DNA from 3 places in the Devosia sp. 919 genome. Region 2 is predicted to be linked to each of the others. Evidence: predicted binding sites of a transcription regulator. Region 2 holds the regulator's gene; each other region holds the start of a gene.
The links. Region 2 encodes LexA, which represses DNA repair genes until DNA is damaged. Its sites were predicted from a motif close to TGTTCNNNNTGTGTTCNG; they were not measured.

Region 1: a site for LexA is predicted at 3,514-3,531, ahead of ssb (single-stranded DNA-binding protein). Genes of this name have one in related genera too.
Region 3: a site for LexA is predicted at 5,569-5,586, ahead of HRQ64_RS06115 (PA0069 family radical SAM protein). Genes of this name have one in related genera too.

Annotation. Positions count from the first base shown of each region.
Region 1 covers NZ_JABAOL010000001.1:1,761,814-1,769,108, forward strand. Annotated here, with positions in the region: gene HRQ64_RS08495 (hypothetical protein) at 77-229, opposite strand; gene uvrA (excinuclease ABC subunit UvrA) at 337-3,228, opposite strand; gene ssb (single-stranded DNA-binding protein) at 3,689-4,189, shown strand; gene HRQ64_RS08510 (hypothetical protein) at 4,480-5,187, shown strand; gene bsh (choloylglycine hydrolase) at 5,250-6,224, shown strand; gene HRQ64_RS08520 (DUF2267 domain-containing protein) at 6,193-6,657, opposite strand; gene HRQ64_RS08525 (SDR family NAD(P)-dependent oxidoreductase) at 6,801-7,295, shown strand, end outside.
Region 2 covers NZ_JABAOL010000001.1:2,267,062-2,274,356, forward strand. Annotated here, with positions in the region: gene HRQ64_RS11135 (SMP-30/gluconolactonase/LRE family protein) at 1-549, opposite strand, end outside; gene HRQ64_RS11140 (2-dehydro-3-deoxy-6-phosphogalactonate aldolase) at 546-1,157, opposite strand; gene HRQ64_RS11145 (2-dehydro-3-deoxygalactonokinase) at 1,169-2,089, opposite strand; gene HRQ64_RS11150 (IlvD/Edd family dehydratase) at 2,304-4,133, shown strand; gene HRQ64_RS11155 (NUDIX domain-containing protein) at 4,819-5,184, opposite strand; gene lexA (transcriptional repressor LexA) at 5,226-5,939, opposite strand; gene glp (gephyrin-like molybdotransferase Glp) at 6,048-7,250, opposite strand; gene moaC (cyclic pyranopterin monophosphate synthase MoaC) at 7,247-7,295, opposite strand, start outside.
Region 3 covers NZ_JABAOL010000001.1:1,272,443-1,279,737, forward strand. Annotated here, with positions in the region: gene HRQ64_RS06085 (A/G-specific adenine glycosylase) at 1-220, shown strand, start outside; gene HRQ64_RS06090 (glutathione S-transferase) at 263-874, opposite strand; gene HRQ64_RS06095 (NAD(P)-dependent oxidoreductase) at 1,007-1,615, opposite strand; gene HRQ64_RS06100 (helix-turn-helix domain-containing protein) at 1,672-2,091, shown strand; gene HRQ64_RS06105 (site-specific DNA-methyltransferase) at 2,397-3,530, opposite strand; gene HRQ64_RS06110 (ribonuclease HII) at 3,613-4,284, opposite strand; gene HRQ64_RS06115 (PA0069 family radical SAM protein) at 4,349-5,497, opposite strand; gene HRQ64_RS06120 (MDR family MFS transporter) at 5,824-7,295, shown strand, end outside.

The sequences.
Region 1 (7,295 bases), 510 kb from region 2:
GGTTAAAGCTCCGGTCAGAAATAAGGCCGCGGGATGGAGATCCCACGGCCGGTGCTTATTTCTGCGCTTGGCGTGTTCAGCGGTCGAACAGCCCGCGCGTCATTTTGTTGAACTCCGGCCCGCAAAGCCCCAGCGGATCAGGCTCTCGCCGGCAGGGGAGGTTGATTTCCCGGCGGTCCTGCTTGATCTCGACGGGGCGCTTGATGCACCAGACGGCACGCACGAACATGGCCCGTGCTCCTGTTCCAAATCGCGACAAACCCAAGCATGCCGAGCTTCGCTGCCACCTTCCACTGCTCATCGGGCAGGCGCGACATGCGCCCCCCGCATAGCTGGCTACTCCGCCGCCCGCCGCGCCGTGGCCGGCCGCCGCTCCATCACCTGCTTGAGGAATGTACCGGTATGCGAACGCGGGCTCGCCGCCACCTCTTCGGGCGTGCCTTGCGCCACGATCTCGCCGCCGCCATCGCCCCCTTCGGGGCCTAAGTCGATCACCCAGTCGGCCGTCTTGATAACTTCGAGATTGTGCTCGATGACCACCACCGTATTGCCGGTATCCACCAGCTCATGCAGCACATCGAGCAGCTTGGCGACATCATGGAAATGCAGCCCCGTCGTCGGCTCGTCCAGCATATACAGCGTTCGCCCGGTTGCCCGCTTGGACAGCTCCTTGGAGAGCTTGACGCGCTGCGCCTCGCCCCCTGACAGCGTCGTTGCCGGTTGCCCGACCTTCACATAGCCCAGCCCCACCCGCTGCAGCGTCGTGAACTTGTCGCGGATTGTCGGCACCGCGGAAAAGAACTCCACCGCCTCGTCGATGGTCATGTCGAGCACATCCGAAATGGACTTGCCCTTGAACTGCACCTCAAGCGTTTCGCGGTTGTAGCGCTTGCCCTTGCACACATCGCAAGTGACATAAACATCGGGCAGGAAGTGCATCTCGATCTTGAGCACCCCGTCGCCCTCGCACTTCTCGCAGCGCCCGCCCTTGACGTTGAACGAGAACCGCCCCGGCCCATAGCCGCGCGTCTTGGCTTCCGGCAGGCCGGCAAACCATTCGCGTAACGGCGTGAACGCGCCGGTATAGGTCGCCGGATTGGAGCGCGGCGTGCGCCCGATGGGGGACTGGTCGATGTCGATGACCTTGTCGAGATGCTCGAGCCCGGTTAGGGATTTGTGCGGCGCCGGCATCACCCGTGCCCCGTTGAGGCGCCGCGCGATAGCGGTATACATGGTGTCGATCATCAGGGTCGACTTGCCGCCGCCCGACACCCCGGTAATGGCCACGAACATGCCGAGCGGCACATCCACATCCACATCCTTGAGGTTGTTGCCCGTGGCGCCGCGCACCGACAGATACTTGCCGGTCTTGCCCTCGCGGCGCTCGGCCGGAATGGCAATGCCCATGCGGCCCGACAGATATTTGCCGGTGAGGCTGTCCTCATGCGCCAGGATCTGGTCGGGCGTGCCTTCGGCCACGATATGGCCGCCATGCACCCCGGCACCCGGCCCGATATCGACCACATAGTCGGCCGTCAGGATTGCATCCTCGTCATGCTCCACCACGATCACGGTATTGCCGAGGTCGCGCAGCCGCCGCAGCGTATCGAGCAGGCGCGCATTGTCGCGCTGGTGCAGCCCGATCGAGGGCTCGTCGAGCACATACAGCACGCCCGTCAGCCCCGAGCCGATCTGGCTCGCGAGGCGAATGCGCTGCGATTCCCCGCCCGACAGCGTCCCCGAATTGCGCGACATGCTGAGGTAATCGAGCCCCACATCGATCAGGAAGGTCAGCCGGTCCCGGATTTCCTTGAGAATGCGCTCGCCGATCTGCTTCTGGCTCGGCGTCAGCTGCGCCATCAGCCCGGCAAACCACTCGTCCGAGGCGCGGATCGACATTTCGGTGACCTGCCCGATATGGAGCCCCGCAATCTTGACCGCCAGCGTTTCGGGCTTGAGCCGATACCCGTTGCAGGCCACGCATGGCGCCTGCGACATGTATTTTTCGATCTCCTCGCGCATCCCCGCGCTTTCGGTTTCCTTGTAGCGTCGCTCGAGGTTGCCGATCACCCCTTCAAAGGGCTTGGTGGTCTTGTATTGCCGCAAGCCGTCGTCATAAACGAACTCGATTGCCGTACGTCCGGTGCCATAGAGCACCGCCTGCCGCACCTCGTCGGGCAGGTCGGCCCAGGCGGTCCCGGTCGAGGCGCCGAAATGCTTGACCACCGCGCTCAGCGTTTGCAGGTAATAGGGCGCCGAGGTCTTGGCCCAGGGCAGCACCGCCCCGTCGCGCAGGCTGAGGCTTGAATCGGGCACGACCTGGCCCGGATCGATCTTCTGCTCGGTCCCCAGCCCGTCGCAAACCGGGCAGGCGCCGAACGGGTTGTTGAACGAAAACAGCCGCGGCTCGATCTCGGCAATGGTGAAACCGGAAACCGGGCAGGCAAACTTTTCCGAAAAGGTGATCTGGCGCGGCTTGCCGTTCTCGTCGGTTTCGTCGGCCAGTTCCACCAACGCGATGCCGTCGGCGAGCTTGAGCGCCGTTTCAAAGCTTTCCGCCAAGCGCCCGCTGAGGTCGGGGCCCACGACCACCCGGTCGATCACCGCCTCGATATCGTGCTTGAACTTCTTGTCGAGGGTAGGGGCATCCTCGAGCTCGAAATATTCGCCGTCGATCTTGACGCGCTGGAAGCCCTTGCGCCCCAGCTCCGCCAGTTCCTTCTTGAACTCGCCCTTGCGCCCACGCGCAATCGGCGCCAGCAGATAAAGCCGCGTGCCCTCGGGCAGCTCCAGCACCCGGTCCACCATTTGCGACACGGTCTGGGACTCGATCGGCAGCCCCGTGGCGGGCGAATAAGGAATGCCTACGCGAGCAAACAGCAGGCGCAGGTAATCGTAGATTTCCGTGACCGTGCCCACCGTCGAGCGCGGATTGCGCGAGGTGGTTTTCTGTTCGATGGAAATTGCGGGGGACAGCCCCTCGATATGCTCCACATCGGGCTTTTGCATCATTTCGAGAAACTGCCGCGCATAAGCGGACAGCGACTCTACATAGCGCCGCTGCCCTTCGGCATAGATGGTGTCAAAGGCCAGCGACGATTTGCCAGAGCCGGACAGGCCCGTCATCACGATCAGGCTGTCGCGCGGCAGCCGGACATCGATGCCCTTGAGATTGTGTTCGCGCGCGCCGCGCACCACGATTTCACGATTAAGGCTGGGATTGGGCATCACGATCCATGTTCATAAAGGCTGCGCCAGACAGGTGTCGGCATATAACGGCCGGACGGTCGGCGGGAACTCACAAATAGGGGCGCGCCACCGGGCAGGCAAGGCAAAGGGCCGGCATGGCGGCCTTGCACCCGCTGTCAACGCGCCCAACAAAGCCCCGGGGTCAAGCGCTCACCACTTTGGAGCCACTCCATCCCGCAGGCCTGCTGACACAGCGTGTCAGTAGCATCCCCATCGCGTACCTCTCGGGCGGCCCCTTCCGCCATCCTTGACTCGCCCCGCACTGAGAACATAAGATGAACGAAGTTAAAGGGCAATCCCCATCTACTGGGGTCCAGCGGTCAGGCGCAGCCGGCACAAACCGGTTCAAAACGCCAAAAAAGGCTGAGCGGCCGCGGTTTTGGGCGTTAAGTAGAACCCAAGCGGGCCGCAGGCCAAGCAAAGCGAAACGGAGCATGTCATGGCAGGCAGCGTCAACAAGGTCATTCTGGTAGGCAATCTGGGCAACGACCCCGAAGTGCGCAATCTTCCCAGCGGCGGCAAGGTGGTCAATCTGTCCATCGCCACCTCGGAAAACTGGAAAGACAAGAACACCGGCGAGCGGCGCGAAAAGACCGAATGGCACCGGGTGGTGATCTTTTCGGAAGGTCTGGCGCGTGTAGCCGAAAGTTACCTCAAAAAGGGCTCCAAGGTTTACATCGAAGGCCAGCTTCAAACCCGCAAATGGCAGGACCAAAGCGGCCAGGACAAATACTCCACCGAGATTGTGCTGCAGGGCTTCAACTCTAACCTTACGCTGCTCGACGGCCGCGGCGAGGGTGAAGGGGCAGGGGGCGGCGAGCCCGGCGGCTTCCGCGGCGCCCGCCAGTCCGACAATGGGGGCGGTGGCGGCGGCCGCCGTCCATCCCCGAGCGCCCCGGCCTTTGAGTCCGGCGGCATGGACGACGACATCCCGTTCTGAGGCCCGACGCCTCCATAAAAACCAGGAAAGTGGGTCGCTTCGGCGGCCCTTTTTTTTTGCCGTAAAGCCTTTCCGGCTTCAAAGGCATGAAGCGACAGCGGCGGCCCCGGCCCCGGGAAAAAGCCCCTTTATTGACTTTGCTCAATTTGCGGCACCCGCGACGGGCTAGTTTCACGGTGAAATGAGGCGTGCATGCCCGCACCATCCAAGAGTCGCCCAGACTTTGGCGCGGTGGCACCGAGCTGCCGATCTCCGTTTGCACGCAAGAGCCCTGACCGGAAGGAACCACCATGTTGACGTCCAAGGCATCTGCAGCTCTGCTCGTGACCGTCCTTGCGGGCTCGCTAACCCTGTCCCCGCTGGTGGTGGGGCAGGACAATGCCACCCCCGCCACCACGCAAGCCGCGCCTGAGGAGCCTGGTGGAGCGCGCCGCGCCATCCGCTGGGCGCAAGCCCATTTGCAGGAGATGGATGCCGCCATCACCGTTCTGGAGCAAAACACCGAACAACTCGCGGGCGACGCGCGCACCAAGGCCGAAGCGGAACTCGACAAGCTGCGCGCCGTGCGGGAGGAGTATCAGCGCTCCCTCGAGGAGGCGCTGGCCACCACGGACGCCAGGACCCGCGAGGAAACCGAGCGGCTGGGCAGCGCGCTCGCCACCCATTGGGACGACTTCGAGACCGATCTGGCCGCCTATTATGACGCCGCCAAGGCTGATCACGAACTTCGCCGCGCCGTATTCATCGCGCGGGCCGAGGCGCAGGAAGCCGCCTTCAGGCAGGAAATCGAGGACCTCGACCACTCGGTCGCCAATGCGGCTGCAGGCGCCAAGACCGGGCTCGACGCGCGCAAGGCAGCGCTGGAAGCCCGGCTGCAGGAAAGTCGCGAACAACTCGACCGGCTGGGCGCCGCGACCGACGCTTCCTGGCAGCAATTCGTCGATGGCCTGCACAATGCCCGCACGGCATTCCAGGCCGAGTTTGAGAAACACCAGTAAGCCATTGATCTATTTACAGGCCCTGCAGGCCCGTCGCGGTCGGCAGAACGGGAGATCGGCAGATGTGCACCGGCGCCAACTACACCACCAAAGACCATTATTTCGGCCGCAATCTCGATCTGGAGTTCTCCTATAACGAGACCGTCACAGTTACGCCGCGCAACTTCCCCTTCGAGTTCCGCAGAATGCCCAGGCTCGACACGCACCACGCCATCATCGGCATGGCGACCATCTCGGATGGCTATCCGCTGTACTACGACGCGACCAACGAGAAGGGGCTCAGCATGGCGGGGCTCAATTTCCCCGGTAATGCCGATTACAAGCCCGAAGCCCCCGGCCAGACCAATATCACGCCCTTCGAGTTCATCCCCTGGATCCTGGGCAAGTTCGAAACGGTGGACCAGGTCAAGGCCGAGCTGCGCGCGTTCAACCTCGTGGACATTTCGTTCAGCGAGGCCTTCCCGCTCTCGCCGCTGCACTGGATCATCTCGGACCGCAACAAGTCCATCACTGTGGAGTCGGTGCGCGACGGCTTGAAGGTCTACGACAACCCTATCGGCGTGCTCACCAATAACCCGACCTTTGACATCCAGTCCTTCAACCTCAACAACTTCATGCACCTGTCGCGCAATCCGCCCGAGCCGCATTTCTCGGACCAGCTCAGCTTCGACGTCTACAGCCGCGGCATGGGCGCGATCGGATTGCCCGGCGATCTGTCCTCGTCCTCCCGCTTCGTCAAGGCCGCCTTCACCAAGCTGAACGCGATTTCCGGGGACTCCGAGTCGGAATCGATCAGCCAGTTCTTCAAGATCTTGGAGTCGGTGGCCCAGCAGCGCGGCTGCGTGGACGTCGGCAACGGCAAATACGAGATCACCATCTACTCGTCGTGCTGCAACACCGACAAGGGCATCTATTACTACACGACCTACGAGAACAGCCAGGTCACCGGGGTCGACATGCGCAAGGAGGACCTCGACGGCTCCGCGCTTGCCGCCTATCCGCTGATCAAGGGCCAGCAGATCCAGATGCAGAACTGAGGTCTCGGCTGCCGGCCGGCGCCCAGAACTCCCGGGCGAATGGGGGCAACTTGTCGAGGCACTCGGCAAAGCTCGATTGATCCATGCTGCGCCACAGCACCGTCGCCACATCCTCGATGGCGCTCGGGGGCGAGATATTGTGGTTGGGCCGCAACTCCCGTACCTCCCGGCGCCATGCCGCGCGGTCCAGCACCGCCACCGGTTCCGCTTGCGGGTCCCAGTCCATCACAAACAAGGCCCGCAGCATTGGCGGCAGGATCTGCACGAACACGATCCCTTCCTCGAGCGTCAACCGTCGCCGGAACGCCAGCAACACCCCCTGCAGCATAGTATAGGCCTGATGCCGCGTCGTCAGACCCGCTTGCTCGGCAATTGCCGCCAGCAACGCATCGAACTCAGCCGAAGCCCGCCGGTATTCGTTTGGCACCGTCATCCGCATCCTCCTCTCAGCCGGTCACCAATCTGCCACCACTTGGCCGCGCGCGCACGCTGGCGGCGCCAATTCGCGCCCTCCTGACAAGACTTGTCCCGCGCGGCCCTTAAACCGCCAGCAGCAATCAACCAGGAGGCACGGAGATGAGTGAATTTGCGGATAAAACCGCCCTGGTCACCGGGGCCGGCTCGGGCATCGGGGAAGCGACGGCTCGCGCCCTGCACCGGGCGGGAGCGCGGGTGTTTGGTGGCGTGCACACGCTCGAACAGGCGCAGCGCCTGCAGCGCGAACTGCCGGGCATCGTTGCCGCGCCCTGCGACGTGCGGGACCCCGCTGCCGTCGAGCGCATGGTGGCGCAGGCCGTAGCGGCGTTCGGCCGCCTCGAGCTTTGCGTCAACTGTGTCGGCATCACCGGACCCGCGCCAACCCCCATTGCCGATTACGATCCGGCGGTTTGGGCCGAAGTCATCGCCACCGATCTCACCGGCATGTTCCATTGCCTCAAATACCAGGTCCCGGCGCTTGCGGCGGCTGGCACTGGGGCCATTGTCAACATGTCCTCGGCTAATGGCGTGGTCGGCATTCCCGGCATGGCTGCCTATACTGCAGCCAAGCACGGCGTCGTGGGTCTTACTCGC
Region 2 (7,295 bases):
TTCCCCGACCGGCATGCCGGTGGCCGGATCGGTCTGTACCCTGAGAATCTTTTTGGTGGGGGTATCGGTCCAGTAAGCGGTGCGCCCATCGGCCGTGAAGCAGGTGGCGTTGGGGATCGAGGCGTTGGACCGCAGCACGCTCAGTTGACCGGCGCGGTAATGATAGAGCTTGCCGCCCGGCGCTTCTTCCTCCTTGCGCATGGTGCCAATCCAGAAGGCGCCCGAGGGATGCACCCGACTGTCATTGCCGCGCGTCAGCGGATCGTCTGCTTCGAGCGGGATAATGAGGCTTTGCTCATCCGTCTGTAGATTGAAGCGCTTGAGCCCGGTTTCGGTGACCAGTGCCAGATTGTCGGCATCGATGATGCCAGCCGCGGCGACGTTCTCGTCAAAGCTCCAGCTCACTTCGACATTGCCCCGAGCTGAGGTGGCGAAGAGCTTTTGATTATTGATATCAAGGAAAAACAGCTGCTGGCGGTCCGGGTGCCAGAATGGGCCCTCGCCCAATGCGCATTTGCTGTCGATCAGCAGGCTCGCCGTTTGCGTCACGCTGTAGTCCTTCCATCATAAGCCAATACCGCCTCGGCGGCGCGCTGGCCGACTTCGGCGGGGGTGCTGCCGGGCTTGTATAAAAAGGTGCCCAGGCCAAAACCGCTGCAACCGGCGGCGAAATATTCGCCGAAGTTGTCCGGCTTGGCGCCGCCCACCGCGTAAAGCGGCAGCTCGGGCGGCAAGACCGCCTTCATCGCCTTGATGCCGCGCGGGCCCAGAACTTCAGCGGGGAAAAACTTGAGCCCGGTGGCGCCCGCCTTGATCGCCTTGAACGCATCACTGGGAGTGAACACGCCGGGATAGGAGCCCAGCTGAATGCGCACCGTTTCTTCTATAACCGACCGGTTGGTATCCGGGGATACAATAAAGGTGCCGCCGGCATCGGCGACGGCCCAAACCTGCTTTTTGTTCAGAACGGTGCCCGCGCCCACCATCACGTCATCCCCGAGCGCCTCGGCCGCCAGCGCAATGCTGGCCAGGGCATCGGGGGAATTGAGCGGCACTTCGATCATGGTAATGCCGGCCGCAACAAGGGCGTGGCACACATCAAGCGTTTCGGGCGGGGTAATGCCGCGCAGAATCGCGATCAGGTGGCGGTGGGTCATGGGGTCTCCAATCAGACGATAAAGGCACGTGCAGCTTTAAGGCCGGCGAGCACCACTTCGGTTCCATCCACGGCTTCGCCTTGTGCCCCGATCATGCCGAGCACCTCGGCATAAAGGGCGCAGAGCGCGGGGGCGCCGATCAAGGGAACGGTTTGTTCGCCGATCAGCGCACGGCGGCTGCCAATTTCGGTGCCGATCAGGAGGCCCGAAAGATAGCCGGTGCACCAACCGGGCTGACGGCCGGACAGGAGCGAACTGGCGCGGACCGCAAAGAGCTCGCTGGTGAGCTGTTCGGGCCGCTCGAGGCCGACCTCTGCACCCGCGGCAAAGCCTTCGGCGCGCTCGGGCCCATTGCTGTCTTCAGTCAGCGAATAGCGCAGCACCGAATGATGGCGCAGCAGATCGAAGAGCTCGCCCGTCATTGCGGTGGAGAAATGCTCAATGCGGGTGCCATTCATGCTGACCCATTTGGAATGGGTGCCGGGCATGCATACCACGCCATGGGCATTGGGGCGCAGGGTCGCGAGGCCCAGTAGCTGGGTTTCCTCGCCGCGCATCACATTGTCGCCGCCGGCCTTCTGGCACACACCGGGCAGAATTGCCGGGGCCAGGTGATTGTTGGGCATGGGCGGGCGCACTGCGCCGTCAAGCAGGCCGCGCAAATCGGTTGGTGCTTCCAAATAAGGCGCTTCGAACCAGCCCTGGCGCGCGCCGGCCATGCCGCAGATCAATACGTCGAGCGCGCCACCGTTGCTGCCGACTAGACCATCGAGCAAGGTTTCGAGGACGCCCGGATACTGGTCGCGCGTCAGCTTGCCCATGCCTTGGTCGGATTTGCGCGAAACGATCACCGTGCCATCGGCACTCAGGCCCCAAGCCCGCAGGTTGGAGGTGCCCCAATCAACCCCGACCCAATCAACAAATTCACTCATGCTTGCCCCTCTTGCAGTCCGCCCCGCACTTTCGGGCAAACCTAGTCGCTGCGCTGGCCTGCGCCTAGCCGATTCGACGCCGCCCGGTTGCCCTGCGAGCGCAAGGGGCGACGAAATCCAACAGGATTGGCGTTCACTCCTGCAACTAACATGCTAGAACTGTAGCAAACAGCAGCCTGTATTCGCCTCGGCGGAACTATTGAGGAATAAGGTAATGACGGCAGACAACAGCTTCTCTTCCCCCAATGGGCAGGGCAGCGCGCCCAAGAAGCTGCGCTCGCGCGCCTGGTTCGACAATCCCGAGAACCCGGACATGACCGCGCTTTATCTTGAGCGCTACATGAATTTCGGCGTATCGCGCGAGGAATTGCAGGGCAACAAGCCCATCATCGGCATCGCCCAGACTGGCTCGGACCTCAGCCCCTGCAACCGCCACCATATCGTGCTGGCCGAGCGCGTGCGCGAAGGCATCCGGGAAGCCGGTGGCATTGCCATCGAATTTCCCGTGCATCCGATCCAGGAAACCGGCAAGCGCCCCACCGCCGGCCTCGACCGGAACCTGGCCTATCTTGGGCTCGTGGAAGTGCTTTATGGCTATCCGCTCGATGGCGTGGTGCTGACCATTGGCTGCGACAAGACCACCCCGGCCATGCTGATGGGTGCGGCCACGGTCAACATCCCGGCGATTGCGCTCTCGGTCGGGCCGATGCTCAATGGCTGGCACAAGGGCGAGCGCACCGGCTCGGGCACCATTGTGTGGAAGGCGCGCCAGATGATGGCGGCCGGCGAGATCGATTATGCGCAGTTCATCGAGCTGGTGGCGTCTTCGGCGCCGTCCACCGGCTTCTGCAACACGATGGGCACGGCAACCACGATGAACTCGCTGGCTGAGTCGCTGGGCATGCAGCTGCCGGGTTCGGCGGCAATTCCCGCGCCTTATCGCGATCGCCAGGAAATGGCCTATCGCACGGGCAAGCGCATCGTCGACATGGTGCATGAGGACCTCAAGCCCTCCGACATCATGACCAAGGACAATTTCATCAACACCATCGTGGTCAATTCCGCGATTGGCGGGTCGACCAACGCCCCGATCCACATCCAGGCGATCGCCAAGCATATCGGTGTCGAGCTCGACCTGCAGGACTTCCAGACCTATGGGCACAAGGTGCCGCTGCTGGTGAACCTGCAGCCGGCCGGCGAATATCTCGGCGAGGATTACTACCATGCGGGCGGCGTGCCGGCGGTGGTCAACGAGCTGATGAAGCAGGGGCTGATCCGTGAGAATGCACCCACCGTCAACGGCAAGACCATCGGCGAGAACTGCCGCAACACCCCCATCCAGGACGAGAAGGTGATCCGCCCCTTCGAGCAGCCGCTCAAGGAAGAAGCCGGGTTCCTGGTGCTGCGCGGCAATCTCTTCGATAACGCGATCATGAAGACCAGCGTGATCTCGCCCGAGTTCCGCGAGCGCTACCTTGCCAATCCCGAGCATCCCGGCATGTTCGAGGGCAAGGCCGTGGTGTTCGATGGTCCGGAGGACTATCATCACCGGATCGATGATCCCTCGCTCGATATCGACGAGCACACGCTGCTGTTCATGCGCGGCGCGGGCCCGATCGGCTACCCGGGGGCGGCCGAAGTCGTCAATATGCGGCCCCCTGCCTACCTCATCAAGAAGGGTATCCACGCGCTGGCCTGTATTGGCGACGGGCGCCAATCCGGCACGTCGGGCTCGCCCTCGATCCTCAACGCCTCGCCCGAAGCGGCAGCGGGCGGCAACCTTGCCATCCTGCGCACGGGTGACCGGGTGCGGATCGACCTCAACAATGGCACCGCCGATATCCTGATTTCGGACGCCGAGATCGCGACGCGCCGGCAGGAACTGGCGGAAGCGGGCGGCTACAAGTACCCCGCGCACCAGACGCCCTGGCAGGAGATCCAGCGCGGGCTGGTCGACCAGCTCGGCAATGGCGCCGTACTCAAGCCAGCAGTGGCTTACCAGCGCATTGCCCAGACCTATGGCGTGCCGCGCGACAACCACTAGGGCATAAGGCCCAACGACTTCGAAATCCCCGCTTCGGCGGGGATTTCTGTTTCCAAGGCACGGCGAAACTCCGGTCGGCGCGAGGCCTCCGGTTGGGAGCGGCGTTGGCGAGGCATTGCCTCAAAAAACGTTGCGCAAAACGGAAGCTCCGCCCCGCCAACAGCGACTGGGTGCCGACGCCCGCGCCCTCCTGCGGCGCATGCCAGATTCCGCGGATGTCGAACTAAACCCTGGCGGGCACCGCTGCCTGCGCCACATCAGGGTTCCGATGGCCAGTGCAGCTGCCATCGCGATTCTTCACCCAAGACCACCGGACGATAGAGGTCCACGGCTCTTGCGGACACCGGCCGGATCGCGGCGACCCACGATCCCCCAGCCTCCGCGCACCAACCACTCGTCATGATCTCGCTTGGGTGCGCGGATGAGGAGACTATGCGGGTGATCGGCGCGGGCGGGGATAAGTTATTGTCGGGGGGTATGGGGCTTGAGCGGATTGCGCGCTGGAGGTGGCCAGCTGGGTCTAACGTCACTCGCGGAGGAGGGGACTAAACCCCCACCCCGGTCCTCCCCTCAAGGGGGAGGGTGAAGGAGGGGGCACACAGGCGCTGGTCTGGTGCGGCTGATGAGGACCCTAGGGCGGCAATCGAGTTCCGTCGAAGAGATTGTTTCTTGGCCGATTCCGGCTTTAGGCGTGGCGAGCGATGTGGGCGAGGGCCCGCTGGAACATGGGGTGCCATTCGGGGCCCGGTTGGCGCTCGAGTGGCCACCAGAAGAACTCGAACCAATGACCGCCATCATCATGGGTGAAGTGGCGCCAGTGTTCGGCCAGGGGAGCCAAGGCGATCACCACAACAAAGTGCCAAAGCTGTTTATCTGCAATGGCACTACTGGAAGGCAGGGTGCGCGAAACTTCTGCCTGCAGGCCAGACTCCTCTGCGAGTTCACGCAGGGCACCGATTTCAATCGGCTCGGGGCCTTCCCGTGTTCCTTTCACCAGCTGAAAGCCAGCCAAAGGATGCCTGAACGCCAAGCACTGGCGTTCTTGCGCCACCACTCGCAGCAGGACAGGACAGAGTTTTTCGACCCTGGGCGTCAATATTTACGCAGCAGGCCCACCAGGCGGCCCTGAACCTTGACGCGGTCGGGCGGGAAGATGCGGGTTTCGTAGGCGGGATTGGCCGCTTCAAGCGCGATGGTGTTGCCCTTGCGACGCAGCCGCTTGAGGGTGGCTTCCTCGTCATCCACCAGGGCAACGATGATCTCGCCGGTCCCGGCAACATCCTGGCGACGGATCAGCACGGTGTCGCCATCGAAAATGCCCGCATCGATCATCGAATCGCCGCGCACTTCCAGCGCATAGTGCTCGCCCGGGCCAAGCATTTCGGGTGGCACCGAGATGGTGTGGGAGTGGCTCTGGATGGCCTCGATGGGCGTACCGGCGGCGATCCGACCCATGACCGGCACGGCCACGGGGCGCACATAATCATCGCTCCAGCCCGAGCGCGGCGGCGGAGCGGCAACACGGCCCAGATTGCCTTCGATGACGCTGGGCTCGAAGCGGGCCTTGCGGCCGCCGAGCGCGGGGTTCATCGAATCGGGGAGTTTGAGCACTTCCAGCGCCCGCGCGCGATTGGGGAGGCGGCGGATGAAGCCGCGCTCCTCAAGCGCCGTGATCAGGCGGTGAATGCCCGACTTGGAGGCCAGATCCAACGCGTCCTTCATTTCGTCAAACGAAGGGGGAATGCCGCTTTCCTTCATCCGCTCATGGATGAACATCAGCAGTTCATGTTGCTTTCGCGTCAGCATCGGAGCCCTTCAATCGCAGAATCGGAACAAAGACTGAACGAGCATAGGTGTTCCAGTTATGTTCTGCAATAACGCTCATGGGTGGAGGCGAAAATTCTTTGGCTCTGCCTAGAACCCGTCCAGCGGAATGGCTGGAACGAGAGCGCCAGCCGGCTGGCCGGGATCGTATTCAGGCTGCACCAGCAGCATATCGGCGCGGGCCAGCGAGGAGGTATGACCGCTATCGGTTTCGCTGATGGGGAGCACGCCCGCACCTCGGCTTGAATGCACGCTTTGGGCACGCATGAAGTGGCGCCGGGCGGTATTGGGCGGCGTGGGCGCAAGGAGCGGCAGGTGCCAGGGGGCGGGTTCGGCGACGCCGAGCCAGCGCCGCAGCGCCGGCTTGATGAAGACGGCGGCGGTCACCATGGCCGAAACCGGATTGCCAGGCAGGCCAAACACCAGGGTTTTGCCCAGAGTGCCGAACATCAGTGGCTTGCCCGGGCGCATATTGATGCGCCAGAAATCAAGCTGCACGCCGAGACTCAGCAGGATTTCCTGCACGATATCATGGTCGCCAACACTCGCGCCGCCCGTGGTGATGACGAAGTCGGGCGCTTCGGCAAAGATGCCGGCAAGGCGCTCGGCAAGCGCCGCCCGGTTGTCGGGAGCGATCCCGTAGTCGCGGATCTCTGCGGCGTAAGGCGCAAGGAGCGGCCGCAAGCCGAAGCTGTTGGAGGCAACGATCTGGCCCGGTCCGAGAGCGGTGCCGGGCAGCACCAGTTCGTCCCCGGTGGCAAGGAGCGCGATGCGCGGCTGCACGGCAACGGGCAGCGTCGGGCAATTGGCGGCGGCTGCGACGGCCAGTTGCATGGGGGTGAGGCGAGAGCCTCTCGGAATCAGCTCCTGTCCCTGCCGGAAGTCGTGGCCAAGCGGGCGAATGCTGCGCCCCACGGGAGGCTGGGCGGCAAAGCTGACGCGATCGCCGGTGCGGGTCGCTTCCTCCTGCATGATCACGGCATCCGCGCCGGGGGGCACGGGCGCGCCGGTGAAGATGCGCACGCAGGTGCCCGGGGCGATATCCGCGCCAAAGCCGGCGCCGGCCTGTGCGGTGCCCACGACTTCAAGGCTCGCGCCTGGCACGATATCGGCGGCGCGCACGGCATAGCCATCCATGGCGCTGGCGGGGAAAGGCGGCTGGTCATGACGGGCGAGCAGGGGCTCGGTCAACACCCGGCCGGCGGCAGCTTCCAGCGGCACCGACTCGGTGCGGGCGGGGGGCACGCGGGCGAAAATGGCCGCGAGGGCGTCTTCAACCGGGAGCAGGCTCATGGCGCGCGCTGGAAATCGCCGGACTTGCCGCCCGATTTTTCGAGC
Region 3 (7,295 bases), 990 kb from region 2:
GGCCGAACCCAGCTATCCCGCCCCCGGCGACTGGCGCCACCATGGCCAGGTGGTGCATGTGTTCACCCATTTCCGGCTGGAACTGGAAGTGTGGTCGGCAACAGTGGAGCCCGACGGGCTTGACAGCGGCTGGTGGAATTCACCGGCTGATCTGCACGGGGAAGCGCTGCCAACGCTGTTCCGCAAGGTGCTCGCGGCGGCGGGGGTGGAGCGGGCTTAAGCGGCGGCCATGGATAGTTCGTTCAGGCCGGAGCCCTGCACTTCACAGCCATCCATTGGCTTTCATGATCGGTGCAAGCAGATCGAGGTTCCGGGTGCGCTCGGCAGCCGCGGCGATCTTCGGGCAATTCGCCTTGAACCAGTCCTGTCCCGGTCTCCACGAGACCATGGCCGCTAGATAAGCATCGAGAACCGAGACGTTCTCGCCCATGACAAAGGGGCCGACAACTTCGCCTTCCAGCCACTGATACAGGTGCTGACGATGAGCATCACTGGAGGCGCGCAACTCGGACGGGGCGGAAGGTGCCCAGCGTTCGGGGTAATCGCCATAGGTGAATGTCGGGTAGACATTGGCGACCAGCCAGATCAGCAGGCGATAAAAGCGAAGTCGCTCCGGCGTGTCTTGGGGCGGTGCCAGCTGCGGTGCCTGATCAATCACCATAAGCGCGATAGCTGCGCTTTCGGTGATGACCTGCCCGGTTGCGAGGACCAGGGTGGGTATCTGCGCCAAGGGATTGGCTGCGGTAAGCGCATCGCGCGACGCACCGGGCTGATCGAACCCGGTGACATCGATAAGTTGATACTGCATGTCGGCGAGCGTAAGCATCGCCTCCGCAATGCCCGAACCCCAGCCGCGCACTCCATAAAGCTGCATCCCGTCCTCCTCCCGTTCCGGTTGCTCAGCCGGTGACCTTAGCTGACCTGCAGGTTCCGCTCCATTGTGGGAGCATGGGTGGCACGATTACCAGTGAGCAGCAGGCGGCCCGCGGCAATTGCTACAGCGAAATCAGTAGGCGGCAGTGAACCGCACGCGACTATGCCGATGTTGTTCAAGTTCGTCCACCATGGCGATTGCATAATCCGCAAAGCTGATTTTGCTGACACCAGCCTCATCAACAACCAGCTTGTCATCGCCCAGGCGGTAGTGACCAAGACGCGGGCCAGCAAAAAAGTCAGCGGCCGGCGAAAAGAAGATCCAGTCGATATCTTGCTCGGCACGAAGGTCTTCAAGGAAGGTGATGCCACCCTGCACAAAGGGTTTGGCTTCCTCGGGAAAGTCGGGCGCATCGATAAGCCGTACACCTGGTGCAACTTCCAGACTCCCTGCGCCCCCGGTGAACAGTACCCTGCCTATTCCAGCCTGCTTGACGGCAGACAATAGAGTTGCGGCAGGCACGTCGAAGCGCAAGGCGCTGATGACAGCGTCACTTCCGGCAATAACCTTGGAAAGCGCTGCAGGATCGAATGCGTCAGCACTGACTGCGGTTACTTCCGGAGCACGGGGCACGGCATCCGGGTTCTGGTCCACTGCGAGCACCGCGTGCCCCCGGCGTGCAAGCTCCTTGGTGATTTCCGAACCGGCGCGTCCGCTTGCTCCGAGTACTGCGATTTTCATTTGTCGTCTCCTGTGGTAGTAACCAACGGAAACCTAGTTATAGATAGAAACGACACATGCAAGACGGCACTTTCACCACATCAGGTTACGCCGAGGAAACCCGAACGGCACGCGGAACCGTCTTTGCCAGTGACTGTTCGACACGAAAGCTGCTCGACCGCATCGGTGACAAATGGAGCGTCCTGATCCTGCTTGTGCTGGGAGATTCAGAAGCCCGGTTCAACGAACTGAGGCGGCAAATCGGCGGCATTTCGCAGAAGATGCTAAGCCAAACCCTTCAATCGCTTAGACGGGACGGGCTCATCACCCGCGAGGTTGAACCTACTACGCCGGTAACGGTCACCTATGCGATTACGCCCCTTGGCCGTGAACTGCTGACCGCATTGCGCATGATGATCGATTGGGCAGAAACCAGGCTGCCGGAGGTTGAGGCGGCGCAGCGTCTTCATGACGGGGCCTCGCAGTCGCTGGATTGATAAAGTCTGCGTGACCTGGCTGCCAGCGCCGTGGCCGAAAGATGCCGGGTCCTTCGCCTGACACATGTCAGCGGACGACGGCGTGAACGAAGCTGCATCAAGGGCACGGACCGTCGCCTTGCGTGTGTTGTTCTCTATGGCGATCCCCAGGAAGGGGTCTATGCAGGGTTTATCCCAGCATCAGCCATGAGCGCTCCGGTGAGCACAACTGGGAAAGGCCCCTCCGAGAACCCCGGGCAAAGAAAAAGGCCGCCGGTTTGGAACCAGCGGCCTTGAAGTAGAGCCTGAATGATTGGAGGTCAGGATCAGGCAGAAAGCAAATCAAGTTTCGCGCGGATGTCCGCCCGAAGGTCGTCGATGGGAGCGATATGGCCCCCTTGTTCGTAATGCCAGAAAGTCCACCCGTTGCATGCCTCGGCGCCCTGCACCAGCGCACCCACTTTGTGGATGGAGCCCTGATGGGAACCCGAGACGAGCGAGCCGTCTGCACGAACCATGGCGAAGTAACGTTTGGTTAAGTCGAAAAGTTGCGTGCCCGGTTCAATCATTCCCTGCTCGACCAGCGAGCCAAAGGGAATGCGGGTTTCCTTGCGCTTGGGCGTGACCGATTGCAGGGCTTCAAAGACACCCGGCCGGATGGTCGCGATGCGGTTGCGCGCGGCATCCACATAGATCTGCTCGCGCTCGATGCCGATGAAATGGCGCCCGAGCTTGCGCGCGACAGCCCCCGTCGTGCCAGTGCCGAAGAATGGGTCAAGCACGATGTCGCCGGGCTTGGTGGTGGCATTGAGAATGCGGAACAGGAGGGCTTCGGGCTTTTGCGTGGGATGCACCTTGCCGTCGTCCTCGCCCTTGAGGCGCTCATTGCCGGTGCACAGCGGAAACAGCCAATCGGAGCGCATCTGCGTGTCGTCGTTGGCGAGCTTGAGCGCTTCATAATTGAAGGTGACGCGGCTTTTCTGGTTCTTGGCCGCCCAGATCAGCGTTTCATGGGCATTGGTGAACCTTGTACCCCGGAAATTGGGCATCGGATTGGCCTTGCGCCAGATCACGTCGTTGAGCATCCAGAAGTCGAGATCCTGGAGCGCCGCGCCAACGCGGAAAATGTTGTGGTAGGAGCCGATGACCCACAGGGCGCCATCGGGCTTGAGCACGCGGCGCGCCGCCGCCAGCCAGGCGCGGGTGAAACGGTCGTAATGGGCAAAGCTGTCGAACTTGTCCCAATCATCGTCCACCGCATCGACGCGGCTTTGATCGGGACGGGTCAGGCCCGATTCCAGCTGCAGATTATAGGGTGGATCGGCAAACACCAGGTCCACCGAGCCAGCGGGCAGGCTGTTCATGTGGTCGATACAATCGCCCACAAGAATGGTGTCGATGGGGAGACGCCTTGGCTCCTCCGCAAAGGCCGGTTCGGCCCGACGCGCGGTACGCAACATACACTTAACCCTAACGCAACACTAACGCTCCTGTTGTAGCGCCTCAGGGTTAAGGGAGCGTGTGCAATGGGTTAGCGTGGAGTTAAGAGGCGAGCAGGACCGGGACAGCCGCCAGCGCCAGCCGCTCGCGCGCTTCGGCAACAGGGGCAAAATCCGCGCGGTGATGGCGGCACGGACCATGGTCTTTTAAGGCGCGCATATGCTGGGGCGTGGAATAGCCCTTGTGGCTGGAAAAGCCGAAATGGGGTGCATCGCAATCCATGATCCGGCACATCCGGTCGCGCGTGACTTTCGCAACAATGGAAGCAGCAGCGATGGAAACGCTGCGCCCGTCGCCGCCCACCAGCGCCAGGCCTTCGCAGGGCAGCCCCATGGGCACATCGCGCCCATCCACAAGGACACGGTCCGGCGTAACGCAAAGGCCGTGTACGGCCTGGGTCATGGCCCAGAGCGTCGCGCCGCGAATATTGCGGGTGGCAATGATGGAGGGGGGCGCGATCACCACCGAAACCCGGGCGGTGCCCACGATCTGGGCGAACAGCGCCTCGCGCACCTCTTCGGTCAGCTTTTTGGAATCGTTGAGGCCAAGTGGAATGCAGGTGGGATCAAGGATCACCGCGGCAACGACCACGGGGCCCGCAAGAGGGCCGCGGCCAGCTTCATCGACGCCCGCGACCACGCGCGCCCCACGGGCCTGCGCGGCAAGCTCGTGGGAGTAATCGGGCTCAAGCTGGATGGGTGATTCGATCAGCATGCCGCAGCATTGCGGCGAGGGCCGGTGCCGTCAACCCGGCGCCAGGTCGCGCCGGGATCACAAATCAGAAGAGGCTCATCTGCCGGTCTTCGAGCTTGGGGGCGACGAAAAGGTCGCTGCGCAGGCCCGGAAGCTTGGCGTCGAGCCCATAGCGCTCGCGCGCTTTTTCAAAGCGCTGGGTCAGGAGGGTCGCATAAGGGCCTTCACCGGTCATGCGGGTGCCCCAGCGCGAGTCGTAATCCTTGCCATTGCGGGTATCGCGCACGAGCGAGAGCACATGGCGCACCCGGTCGGGGAAATGACGCAGCAGCCATTCCCGGAAGATGTCGCGCACTTCGCCGGGCAGGCGCAGCAGGATCATGGCGGCTCCCTTGGCACCTTGGGCGGCGGCGGCATCCAGAATGCGCTCGAGCTCCATGTCGTTGATCGCCGGGATCATCGGGGAGGCGAGTACGGAGACCGGCACGCCCGCTTCCGACAGAAGCCGAATGGCTTCGAGGCGCCGGGCCGGGGAGGAGGCACGCGGCTCCATCTTGCGGCTGAGCTTGTGGTCCATCGAGGTCATAGAGATCCCGACTTTGACCAGCCGGAGCTTGGCCAACTCGGTCAGGAGATCGAGGTCGCGGATCAGGAGGGCCGACTTGGTGGTGATGGTAACGGGGTGGCGGGTTTCCAGCATCACTTCGAGGATGCCGCGCGTCAGCTTATGCTTGCGCTCGGCCGGCTGGTAGGGGTCGGTATTGGTGCCCATTGCGACCGGCTTGACGCGATAATTCTTGGCGCCGAGTTCGGCGCGCAGCGCTTCCACCGCATTGGTTTTGACATAGATGTCGCGCTCGAACTCGATGCCGGCGGAATGGCCGAGGAATGCGTGGCTGGGACGGGCAAAGCAATAGGAGCAGCCATGCTCGCAGCCGCGATAAGCATTGATGGAGCGATCAAAGCCGATATCGGGGCTGTCATTGCTGGTGATGATGGTCTTGGCGCGCTCGATATGCTCGACCGTTTCGAACTGGGGCAGCGTTTCGACGCTGTTCCAGCCGTCATCAAAGCTTTCCCGTGCCTGGCGCTCGAAGCGGCCGCTGCGGTTGGATTGCGCGCCCCGGCCGCGATTGCGGCTGGGATCGACCAGTTCGCGCCGCGCCAGATCGGCGTCGCGGCTGCGGCTGAGCTTTTCCAGGGCTTCAAAGGACGGCGCTTGATAAAGGGCCATGAGGCGATCTCCTTGCGCTTGCCGGTCGAATCGCGACGGCACGCAGCGTGGGATTCACATAGCGCACGCACGAGAACAAAACAAGAACAAGGGTGAACAGCTGAGCTGCCTAGACTCATCAAATGGGCGTGGGGAACGGCGGATGCAAGACTGCCCTGCGTTCTGGCGGGTGGACGGGCGCGCTTGCACCCACTAAACCACCCGACCCGGCCAAGGGCGCTGAACCCCACTCGCTTCGGCGATGTCGAAATCGGGTTGGCCCGATCGTCACGGCTGTGTTCCAGCTGCCCGGGACCGAACAAATTCAATTCTGCGAAAGGCACACCATGTCCAGCGATGCTTCTGTTTTAGATGCTGTGCCCCCATCCGCCGCCGCAGCCGAGCCGGGCCTGGGCGCGCGCAATCGGCTGGTGATCAACCTGCTGCTGGTTTCGGCCTTTGTGGTGATCCTGAACGAAACCATCATGGGCGTGGCGCTGCCGCACCTGATGACCGATCTGGGGATCACCGCAAGCGCCGGCCAGTGGCTGACCACGGCGTTTCTGCTGACCATGGCGGTGGTGATTCCCATCACCGGCTTCTTGCTGCAGCGCTTTCATACGCGGCCGGTGTTTGTCGCCGCCATGAGCACGTTTTCGCTCGGCACCCTGATCTGCGCCACCGCTCCTGGCATTGAACTGCTGATTGCGGGTCGGGTGGTGCAGGCCATCGGCACGGCGATCATGATGCCGCTGCTGATGACGACGGTGATGAACCTCGTGCCGCCCGCAACGCGGGGCAAGACCATGGGCAATATCTCGACCGTGATCTCGGTGGCGCCAGCGATCGGCCCGACCATTTCGGGCCTGATCCTGTCGCAGTTGGATTGGCGCTGGATGTTTATCCTCGTTTTGCCGATTGCGCTGGGGAGCCTCGCGCTGGGATTTGCGCGCATCCGCAATGTTTCGACGCCCAAATCCGTGCCGATCGATGTGATTTCGGTCGGTATGTCGGTGGTGGGTTTTGGCAGCCTGGTTTATGGGCTGAGCGGGCTGGGGGAAGCTGCGAGCCATCCCGGTCCCGTGCCGGCCTGGGCGCCGCTGGTGCTTGGCGTCGTGGTGATCGGGCTCTTCGTGCTGCGCCAGCTTTCCCTACAGAAGCGCGACCGTGCCCTGCTTGATCTGCGCACCCTGCAAACGCCGACCTTCAGCATCTCGGTGGTGCTGATGGCGGTGATGATGATGGCGATGTTCGGTATGTTGATCCTGCTGCCGATCTATCTGCAGAACGTGCTGGGGCTCTCGACGCTGCAGACCGGCTTGATGCTGCTGCCGGGCGGCCTCGTTATGGGGCTCTGCGCGCCAGTGGTAGGTCGGCTCTATGACAAACATGGTCCCACCGTGCTGCTCGTGCCCGGCGCGACCATTGTGAGCCTCGTCTTGTGGAGCCTGACCATGGTTACGGAAAGCACGCCCTTTGGCTGGCTGCTGGCGGCCCATCTGGCCTTCAGCGTCGGTTTGTCGCTGATGTTTACGCCCCTGTTTTCGGCGAGCCTCGGTTCGCTCCAGCCCAAGCTGTATTCGCATGGCAGCGCCGTGATCGGCACGGTGCAGCAGGTGGCCGGGGCAGCGGGCACGGCGTTGTTTGTGGCGCTGATGACCCTGCAGTCGGCCAATCTGCTGGCCGGTGGTACCGAGCCATTGGCGGCAGCGGCGGGCGGCATCCGCTCGGCGTTCTTCGTGGGGGCGATTATCTCGCTGTTCGCGATCGTGGCCGCATTCTTTGTGCGCAAGCCCAAGGGCGGCACGCCGGGCATGGT